Linked DNA regions of Paraglaciecola psychrophila 170. The main gene of each other region encodes a partner of the protein of the gene in region 2 in a complex. Links are inferred from orthologs where the notes say so. Each region holds a gene or a part of one and is shown on either strand. Other genes may lie near its edges. The genes, in order: secA, secY and secG.

Region 1 (3,443 bases), 3.5 Mb from region 2 along the record:
CTTTGTGCGGTCACCTGTATACCAATTTCTTCTGATAACTCTCTGACTAGCGCGTCTTCAATGCTTTCATTGGCTTCACGTTTACCCCCAGGGAACTCCCACTTACCGCCTTGGTGTAATTCATTAGCGCGTTTGCTAATGTAGATCTTGTTGTCGCATTTGATCACGCCTACTGCCACTTCGACTATTTTCATACTGTTGCTCTTTATTTAATAAAACTAATCCTTAGAAATAAAAAAGTCGGACATAAGCCCGACTTTTAATGGATTTTAAATCTTAGGTTAACTTAATTTACCATGGCACTGCTTATATTTTTTGCCAGAACCGCAAGGACAAGCATCATTTCGACCTACCTTAGGACCTTGGCGTAATGCAGCGCTTGGCTTTTCTGGCTCGCTCGCTGATTGATGCTCGAAGTTTTTAGGCGCATTATCTGCTTGACGTCTTTGTTCATCTACGGCTTCAACATCTTCTTGGGCTTTGACTTGTACTTTGCTCAAGATAGTCACGACTTCAACTTTTAACGCTTCTAACATCTCTGAAAACAGCTCAAAAGATTCACGTTTGTATTCTTGTTTAGGATTTTTCTGTGCATAACCACGCAAGTGAATCCCTTGACGTAGGTGGTCCATAGCAGCCAAATGTTCTTTCCAATGGCTATCTAAATTTTGTAGCATTACGGCTTTTTCAAATTGTCTTATTACTTCCGGCCCTACTACTTCTTCTTTTCTTTTGTATGCTGCAGATACTTCTTCTAAGACCCGCTCACGAAGTTTTTCTTCATATAACTTGTCATCTTCATCGAGCCATTTCTGTACCGGCATGTCAGTTAAAAATTCAGCTTTAAAACGTTCTTCTAATCCTGCAACATCCCACATTTCTTCTAACGATTGCGGCGGAATATATTGATCAAGTATGCCTTTAACGACGTCGTCACGAATCGCTTCGATGGTACCGCTAATCTCGCCTTCATCTAATAGTTCATTTCGTTGTTCATAGATAACTTTGCGTTGATCATTAGCAACATCGTCATATTCGAGTAGTTGTTTACGACTGTCGAAGTTACGACCTTCAACTTTGCGTTGTGCATTTTCTATAGCTCGAGTCACCCAAGGATGCTCTATGGCTTCGCCTCGTTCCATGCCTAAGCGTTTCATCATATTGCCCATTTTTTCAGAGGCAAATATACGCATCAACGCGTCATCTAAGGATAAATAAAAACGTGAAGAACCGGCATCACCTTGACGACCTGAACGACCACGTAATTGGTTATCTATTCTACGTGATTCATGGCGCTCGGTACCAATAATATGCAAGCCACCAGATGCTAAGACCGCGTCATGTGCAATCTTCCAATCTTCTTTGATTTTTTCAACTTTACTTGGCTTAGGATCATGAATTTTATCGATCTCAGCCTGCCAGTTACCACCTAAAACGATATCAGTGCCTCGACCAGCCATGTTAGTAGCAATCGTAATAGACCCGGGTTTACCAGCCTGGGCAATAATATCGGCTTCTTGCTCGTGGAATTTAGCGTTCAACACTTTGTGTGCGATTTTTTCTTTTTTTAGAATACCTGAAATTAATTCTGAATTTTCTATCGATACCGTACCTACCAAAGCAGGTTGACCGCGTTTTACACAGTCTTGGATATCTTCAACAATCGCTTCATATTTTTCTTCAGCGGTTAAAAAAATCAAATCCGCTTTATCAATTCGAACCATAGGTTGGTTGGTTGGAATTACAACCGTATCTAGACCGTAAATACTCTGAAATTCGAACGCTTCAGTATCAGCTGTACCTGTCATACCAGACAATTTATCGTATAAACGAAAATAATTCTGAAACGTGATAGAAGCTAAAGTTTGATTTTCATTTTGAATGTTGACGCCTTCTTTGGCTTCGACTGCTTGGTGCAAACCTTCTGACCAACGACGTCCTTCCATTGTACGTCCAGTGTGCTCATCAACAATGACAATATCGTTGTCTTTGACTATGTAATCAACATCTTTAGAGAAGAGTTTGTGCGCCCGTAACGCAGCATTTACGTGGTGTAATAAAGAAATATTAGCAGCCGCAAACAAAGACTCATCTTCAGGTAAAATGCCTTCACGCTGGAGCACTTGCTCTACAAATATCTGACCATTTTCAGTCAAGTGGATTTGTTTACCTTTTTCATCAATAGTGTAGTGACCGTCGCCTGTTTCACCTTCTTCATCTTCTTTTTCTTGCTTGACGAGCTCTGGAATAATCACATTGATTTTACGATACAGTTCCGAGCTATCTTCGGCCTGGCCAGAGATGATAAGAGGAGTACGCGCTTCATCGATCAGAATTGAGTCAACTTCATCAATCACAGCAAAATGAAGACTCTTTTGAACACGATCACCTGGGCTAAACGCCATGTTGTCCCGCAAATAATCGAAACCAAACTCGTTATTGGTACCGTAGGTAATGTCGGCTGCATAAGCATCTCTTTTCTGCTCATGATTCAAGCCTGGAATATTACAGCCTACAGTTAAACCCAAAAAGTCAAATAACGACCTACTCCAATCTGCATCTCGGCTGGCTAAGTAGTCATTAACGGTTATAACATGCACACCTTTGCCTGAAATAGCATTGAGGTATGAAGGCAAGGTTGAGGTTAAGGTTTTACCTTCACCGGTGCGCATTTCGGCAATTTCACCTTGGTGTAATACTTGGCCACCTAGCATTTGCACATCGAAATGACGCATTCCATACACTCGTTTACTAGCTTCACGCACTACTGCAAAGGCTTCGACCATAATATCTTCTGTGGTCTGTTCTTTGGTTAAACGTTCTCTGAATTCGCTAGTTTTGTCTTTAAGCTGTTCATCAGTTAAGGCTTCGTATTCAGTTTCTAGCTGATTAATAAGGTCAACGGACTTGCTCAACTTTTTTATTGTTCGGTCGTTACGACTTCCAAACATTTTGGTGAAAATACTAGAAAACATCGATTTACAGCTTCCAATCTAAATGATTAATAATTTTAATTGTGCACAAATAACAAACGATTTATGAACAAACCCGGTACTAAAAATAAAACAATCGGCATATAAGAGCCGATTGTCGTTAATATGTTGTTAACCCCTGCAAATTATTAGGAGCTTTTGCGATATACGTAAGGCAACGGATCCTGTTGTTTCCCTTTGCGTATGACCTCATAATGAACATGTGCACCAGTAGAACGGCCTGTGTTGCCCATCTCTGCAATAGTTTGTCCTTTAGTTACTACGTCACCAATCTTAACATTAAGTACTTTATTATGCCCGTAACGTGTAACTAAACCATCACCATGATCGATTTCAACTAATTCGCCATACCCATATCGAGAACCAGACCAAGTAATAATACCTGCACCAGTAGCCACAACTGGTTCGCCTTCTTTCCCTGCAAAATCTAACCCTTTGTGCATTGCGGGC
Region 2 (3,007 bases):
CAAACCGTAATCCTGAGCGGCTGTACCAGCGCGTTCAGCAGCTACTTGAGCAGCAAATGGAGTAGATTTACGTGAACCACGGAAACCAGAACCACCTGACGTTGCCCATGACAGAGCATTGCCCTGACGGTCAGTAATAGTCACTATTGTATTGTTGAAAGAGGCATGAATATGAGCCATACCATCAGCAACTTGACGTTTTACGCGCTTACGCGTTTTGGTTGGTGCTTTAGCCATAATATCCCCCGCTTATCGTTTTATTGCTTTGCGAGGACCTTTACGGGTTCGCGCATTAGTTTTAGTGCGCTGACCACGTAGAGGAAGACTACGACGATGGCGAATACCACGGTAGCAACCTAAGTCCATCAAACGTTTGATACTCATTGATACTTCACGACGAAGGTCACCCTCGACCGTGAACTTTGCAACTTCTTCACGAAGCTTATCAATCTGTTCTTCATCAAGATCTTTAATCTTGGTTGTCTCTGCAACACCAGCTGCTACACAAATGCTTTTGGCACGTGTGGAGCCGACACCGTAGATTGCTGATAATGCAATTACAGTATGCTTGTGCTCAGGGATGTTAATGCCAGCGATACGGGCCATTAACAGTACTCCTTATAATTTATAGTCATTAGCCTAAAAAGCCCGATAGGATACTTACCCAATAACTAAATTGCAAATAAGGATTGAGGCGCTAGTGTATCTAGACGACCCTCAACCCAGTCGATTAACCTTGCCTTTGCTTATGCTTTAGGTCAGAACTGCAAATCACACGCACAACACCGTTGCGCTTAACGATTTTACAGTTACGGCAAATCCGCTTCACGGATGCACGAACTTTCATAACATCACTCCGTAATTCGCTAACTTAGCGGCCATAGCCTTTAAGATTAGCTTTTTTAAGAACAGACTCATATTGATTAGACATCAAATGGGTCTGTACCTGCGCCATGAAATCCATGATTACCACTACCATAATCAGCAGCGATGTACCGCCAAAGTAGAACGGAACGTTCCAGGCAATTAACATGAACTCAGGCACTAAACATATAAAGGTTATGTAAAGTGCACCTGCCAAGGTAAGGCGTGTCATCACTTTATCAACATATTTAGATGTTTGCTCACCAGGACGTATACCAGGAACAAAAGCTCCTGACTTCTTCAAATTATCTGCCGTTTCGCGAGGGTTAAAAACCAACGCAGTATAGAAGAAACAAAAGAAGATAATCGTCGCAGCGTACAACATCACATACAAAGGTTGCCCAGGGGACAACTGAAGCGCCACATCTTGTAACCAAGATAGTGACTCATTCTGACCAAACCAATTTGCAATTGTGCCTGGGAACAAAATAATACTTGATGCAAAGATAGGAGGAATTACACCTGCCATATTCACTTTTAAAGGTAAATGCGTGCTTTGTGCAGCGAATACCTTGCGACCTTGTTGACGTTTAGCATAATTAACAACGATACGTCGTTGACCACGCTCTACGAATACAACAAAGTAAGTGACGGCGATTATAATGACACCCACTAACATTAAGAACAATAAGTTCAATTCACCTTGTCTGGCTTGCTCAGCAACATTACCTAATGCTGACGGCAAACCTGATACAATACCGGCAAAAATCAGAATAGAAATACCGTTACCGATACCTCTCTCTGTAATTTGTTCGCCTAACCACATGAGGAACATAGTTCCTGTGACTAAGCTTATCCATGCTGTAAAGTAAAAACCGAAGCCGGGATTAATCACTAGACCTTGTATAAGGTTTGGTAGATTTGTCGCGATTCCAACTGCTTGGAAAGACGCCAATACCAACGTAAAGTAACGTGTGTATTGACTAATTTTACGACGTCCAGCTTCACCTTCCTTTTTAAGCTCCATCATCGGCGGATGCATATGTGACATCAACTGAATAATAATGGAAGCTGTAATATAAGGCATGATGCCTAGGGCTAGAACTGACGCGCGTTCAAGAGCACCACCGGAGAACATGTTAAACATCTCCACGATTGTGCCTTTCTGTTGCTCAAATAATTGAGCTAACACCGCAGCGTCAATACCAGGAATAGGTACATAAGAACCCAACCTAAAAACTATGATCGCACCAAGTACGAACAACAATCTTGATTTAAGCTCGCTCAATCCGCCTTTGGCGCTTGAATCCTGTCCTGGTTTAGCCATCTAGCCTATTCCTCTACTTTACCGCCAGCCGCCTTGATTGACTCAAGAGCGCCTTTTGATACCTTTAAACCACTAATCGTAACGGCGCGTGAAATGTCACCACTTTTCATTACTTTAACGAACAACATTTCTTTCTTAACAAGACCTGCTGCTTTTAAAGTTTCAAGTGATACCACATCACCCTCTACCTTGGCGATTTCACTTAACGTAACTTGGTCAGAAACCAAAGATTTACGTGAAGTAAAACCGAACTTAGGTAGACGACGTTGGATTGGCATTTGCCCGCCTTCAAAACCAGGTTTTACCGAACCGCCTGAGCGAGACTTTTGACCTTTGTGACCACGGCCACCAGTTTTTCCAAGACCAGAGCCCATACCACGACCCACACGTTTACCAGAATTTTTCGCTCCAGGTGCAGGAGCAAGAGTATTCAAATGCATCTTTTACTCCTCCACTACTTCAACCATGTAAAATACACGGTTGATCATGCCACGGACAGAAGGGGTGTCTTCTAGCTCACGAATATGACCTATTCGACGAAGACCTAAACCAGTAAGCGTGGCTTTATGCTTAGGTAAACGACCAATAGAACTTTTTGTTTGCTTTACTTTAATCATTTTAGTCATGATCAATTACCCCAAAATCTGCGATACAGACAATCCACGCTTAGCGGCAACTGACTCAGGCGAATTCATTTCTGTCAACGCATTGATAGTTGCACGCACAACGTTAATTGGATTGGTAGATCCGTAACATTTTGAAAGTACGTTTTGTACACCCGAAACTTCAAGGACTGCACGCATTGCACCACCGGCA
Region 3 (2,966 bases), 1.0 Mb from region 2 along the record:
CTCCTTGCCAAACCCTTCCAGCCCGGCAGCACGCCAATCAACATTGTGCAGATCGGCAAACGTTTTGACCTTGGCTTGGTAAATCGCATGGCGCTCAGACGGTTCCATTCCCGGCAGTGTGCCATCCCAAAAGATGCGGCCTTCTACCATGTTCATGACATAGAATATCGTTCCGATGACGTCAGTGTCTTCGCACAAGCCATATGGCTTCGCAACAGGGAAACCTAAAGGATACAGCGCTGATATCACCCGAAACTCACGATCCACCGCGTGCGCAGATGGCAACAATTTTCCCGGTGGCTTGCGCCGCATCACATATTGCTTGTTCGGCGTAATCAGTTGATAAGTTGGGTTCGACTGCCCGCCTTTGAATTGACGAACCGTTAATGGGCCCTCATAGCCCTCAACATTGGCTTCCATCCATGTGATGAGCTTTGCTTCATCAAATTTAAGCGTATCGACAACATCTTTTGTTCCGGTGAATAAATTCTGAGCTTTTTCATCGTCAACCATGACTGTATCCAAATGTGTCTAGGCACATGTCTATGCGCGGCCATACCTTGCGGTAAATCTTGGAGCTAGGTTAGCTTTACTACGAAAGTGCCTCTAGAGCCAGAATTACGGTCTCAGCTTTGTCCTCTGGTACAAATGTGGTCAGAGTATAAGTAAAAACCAAACGTCATTTTTCATAATAATAAAAATAGATGATGCCTCATATTTTCCATATTGACATCTCTTTTATATCCTTGAGGGACCAAGATAGGCGATTTATCGTCTATTAATCAACTGATTTCAGATAATTCAGAATTCAAAAAAAGCAGCAAATTACGAACAGCCATAATTATTATGATTGTTAAAAACGGCGAGTTCGATGCTTTTGCTCTACCCTCGTATTTATGTTTGCCAATTATTTCTGATATTTAGTAGGTCAATTTGCAGGGATGCAAATTGAGTCGCAGAGTGCCGGAAGCACATTGTGACGACCTGCTAAATATCAGAAATAATTGGATTAAGAACATAGTTTGGCGAACAGCATTTTTGCTTACTTTTTGCTGCTAAAGGCAAAAAGTAAGTCGTACAGCATGAATGCTGTGTGAAAAAAGCCATGCGAACACCGCGCGGGAAAGCAGTAAGCGCCAACACATGCTTTTTGTCTTTATAAAAACTATCGGACGATGGCGCGAAACGTGCTCTTTATCTTATAGCTGGTAGCGACTAGCTATAAATAATTAAATCGCAGGTTTAAAAAAGCACAAAAAAAAAGGTCTTGGTATAACCCAAGACCTTTTTTCATAATTGGTGCGGATGGAGAGACTCGAACTCTCACGACCTAAGTCACAGCCCCCTCAAGGCTGCGTGTCTACCAATTCCACCACATCCGCATTTTTAAAACTAGTTTGGTACGTCTTCTTTAGGTGCTTCTGTTACTGGTACATCAGAACCTGGAGCAGCTGACATAGAGGGTTCAGAAACTGGAATATCAGAATCAACAGCTTGTTCAGCCATGGGAACTTCTAGGTTTTGCCATTCGTCGACTGCTTTTTCTTTATCTGCTGTCTGATTACCCAATATTAGACTAATAACAAAAAACAATGTTGCAAGAACGGCTGTTGTTCTAGTTAAAAAGTTACCCGATCCTGTTGAACCGAACACAGTGTTCGAACCGCCACTTCCAAAAGATGCGCCCATACCGGCGCCCTTACCTTGTTGAATCAGTACGAAACCTATCAACATAACCGCTACAATCAAATAAACAATAACTAATACTTCGTAAAAAACCATGTGCTGCCTCTACTGATTTGCCGCTTGGCAAATACTTAAAAAATCTTCTGGATTTAGACTGGCACCGCCAATCAAACCGCCATCTACATCTGCCTGAGAAAATAGCTCTTGGGCATTGTTACCTTTAACACTGCCGCCATATAAAATAACTATATTGGCCGCAATGTTGTTATCTTGTTTTGCTAGATGCCCGCGAATAAATGCATGCACTTCTTGCGCTTGCGCCGGACTTGCAGTTTTACCAGTACCGATTGCCCATATAGGTTCATAAGCTAAAACGATATCAGCGAATTGGCTTATGCCAACTTTAAGCAGCACTGTGTCTAACTGCGCAGCGATGTAATCGAACAATGTGCCATCGTCTCGCACATCTTCAGGTTCGCCAACACATAAAATAGGGGTTAAATAGGCATTTAATACCTGTTCAACTTTTAACGCAACTAAGCTGCTAGATTCGTTATTGTCCGCACGACGTTCCGAATGCCCAACAATAACATATTGGCAATTGAACTCTTTAAGCATGGCAACAGACACTTCACCTGTGTGCGCGCCAGATTCAAATTGGCTAATATTTTGAGAACCTAATTTCACTTTACCATCAAAAAGCCCCAAGTATGGAAAGGGGGGACAGATCACCACATCCATATTATTAAGAGTGGCCGCAGCAAATTGCTTCTGCACTTTATCAACCAGAGCTTTATCGCCATTCATCTTCCAATTACCAGCGACTAACTGTCTTCGACTATTTGATTCCACGTTATGCTCCGTCATCCCACATGTAACACCAATAAAAAAGCGCGCGAGATGTTAACTAACCCAGTGACAATATACAAGTGCCTGAACCTATTAATACTCTGTAAACCTTACTAATCGCTTATTTTACGCACAGCATCAGCAATATGTTCAGCCCAAGTACTGGAATCCTGCGCATCATTCGCTTCTACCATCACTCTAACAAGAGGTTCAGTTCCACTTTTACGTAACAATACCCGGCCTCTATCGCGCAAGTTTTTCTCTGCCTCTATCACCGCTTGTTTGACACTTTTTTCTTCTAGTGGTTTAGTGCCCTCACAAAACCTCACATTAATCAGCGTCTGAGGATATTTAATCATACCACGACTCAATTCATTCAAGGTCATGTCCGCGTGTAACATAGCTGCCAAAACTTGTAGCCCAGCTACAAT

Evidence for each region.
Region 1: the proteins of secY (region 2) and secA are in contact, whole or in part, in a crystal structure (PDB 3DIN), measured with the Thermotoga maritima proteins. The link is inferred for Paraglaciecola psychrophila 170 from one-to-one orthologs. Residues at the interface, in WP_004081795.1 of Thermotoga maritima: Glu108, Gly109, Glu110, Glu111, Ala236, Glu237, Arg238, Arg239, Ile240, Thr241, Ile242, Gln243, Tyr244, Ala245, Arg246, Arg247, Val248, Thr249, Gly250, Arg251, Arg252, Val253, Tyr254, Gly256, Ala257, Ser258, Thr259, Tyr260, Leu261, Pro262; in WP_004082002.1 of Thermotoga maritima: Glu261, Ala262, Arg263, Lys300, Ala301, Arg302, Thr303, Ile304, Ile305, Leu323, Tyr324, Asp325, Pro326, Val329, Ser330, Tyr333, Ile336, Lys340, Phe345, Val349, Glu363, Phe364, Tyr374, Ser375, Gly376, Gly377, Glu393, Ile395, Thr482, Ser483.
Region 3: secY (region 2) and secG share a complex: the UniProt entries of both Escherichia coli proteins name them as parts of the sec protein translocase complex. The link is inferred for Paraglaciecola psychrophila 170 from one-to-one orthologs.

What each region holds. Positions count from the first base shown.
Region 1 is NC_020514.1:859,998-863,440, reverse strand. The notes cover bases 82-3,366. They hold secA (preprotein translocase subunit SecA), read right to left. Parts: upstream 2,976-3,366; coding sequence 282-2,975; downstream 82-281. Other genes in these bases: C427_RS03795 (M23 family metallopeptidase), read right to left, coding at 3,122-3,366; mutT (8-oxo-dGTP diphosphatase MutT), read right to left, coding at 82-194. Outside these bases: more of mutT, read right to left, coding at 1-81; more of C427_RS03795, read right to left, coding at 3,367-3,443. UniProt on the Escherichia coli protein: Required for protein export, interacts with the SecYEG preprotein conducting channel.
Region 2 is NC_020514.1:4,360,767-4,363,773, forward strand. What follows is about bases 32-2,880. They hold secY (preprotein translocase subunit SecY), read right to left. Parts: upstream 2,192-2,880; coding sequence 872-2,191; downstream 32-871. Other genes in these bases: rpsK (30S ribosomal protein S11), read right to left, coding at 32-237; rpsM (30S ribosomal protein S13), read right to left, coding at 250-606; rpmJ (50S ribosomal protein L36), read right to left, coding at 731-847; rplO (50S ribosomal protein L15), read right to left, coding at 2,197-2,631; rpmD (50S ribosomal protein L30), read right to left, coding at 2,635-2,820. In the rest of the region: more of rpsK, read right to left, coding at 1-31; more of rpsE, read right to left, coding at 2,881-3,007. UniProt on the Escherichia coli protein: The central subunit of the protein translocation channel SecYEG. Consists of two halves formed by TMs 1-5 and 6-10.
Region 3 is NC_020514.1:3,319,892-3,322,857, forward strand. Bases 88-2,895 are described here. They hold secG (preprotein translocase subunit SecG), read right to left. Parts: upstream 1,783-2,895; coding sequence 1,393-1,782; downstream 88-1,392. Other genes in these bases: C427_RS14450 (phosphotransferase family protein), read right to left, coding at 88-513; tpiA (triose-phosphate isomerase), read right to left, coding at 1,792-2,538; glmM (phosphoglucosamine mutase), read right to left, coding at 2,649-2,895. In the rest of the region: more of C427_RS14450, read right to left, coding at 1-87; more of glmM, read right to left, coding at 2,896-2,966. UniProt on the Escherichia coli protein: Subunit of the protein translocation channel SecYEG. Overexpression of some hybrid proteins has been thought to jam the protein secretion apparatus resulting in cell death; while this may be true it also results in FtsH-mediated degradation of SecY.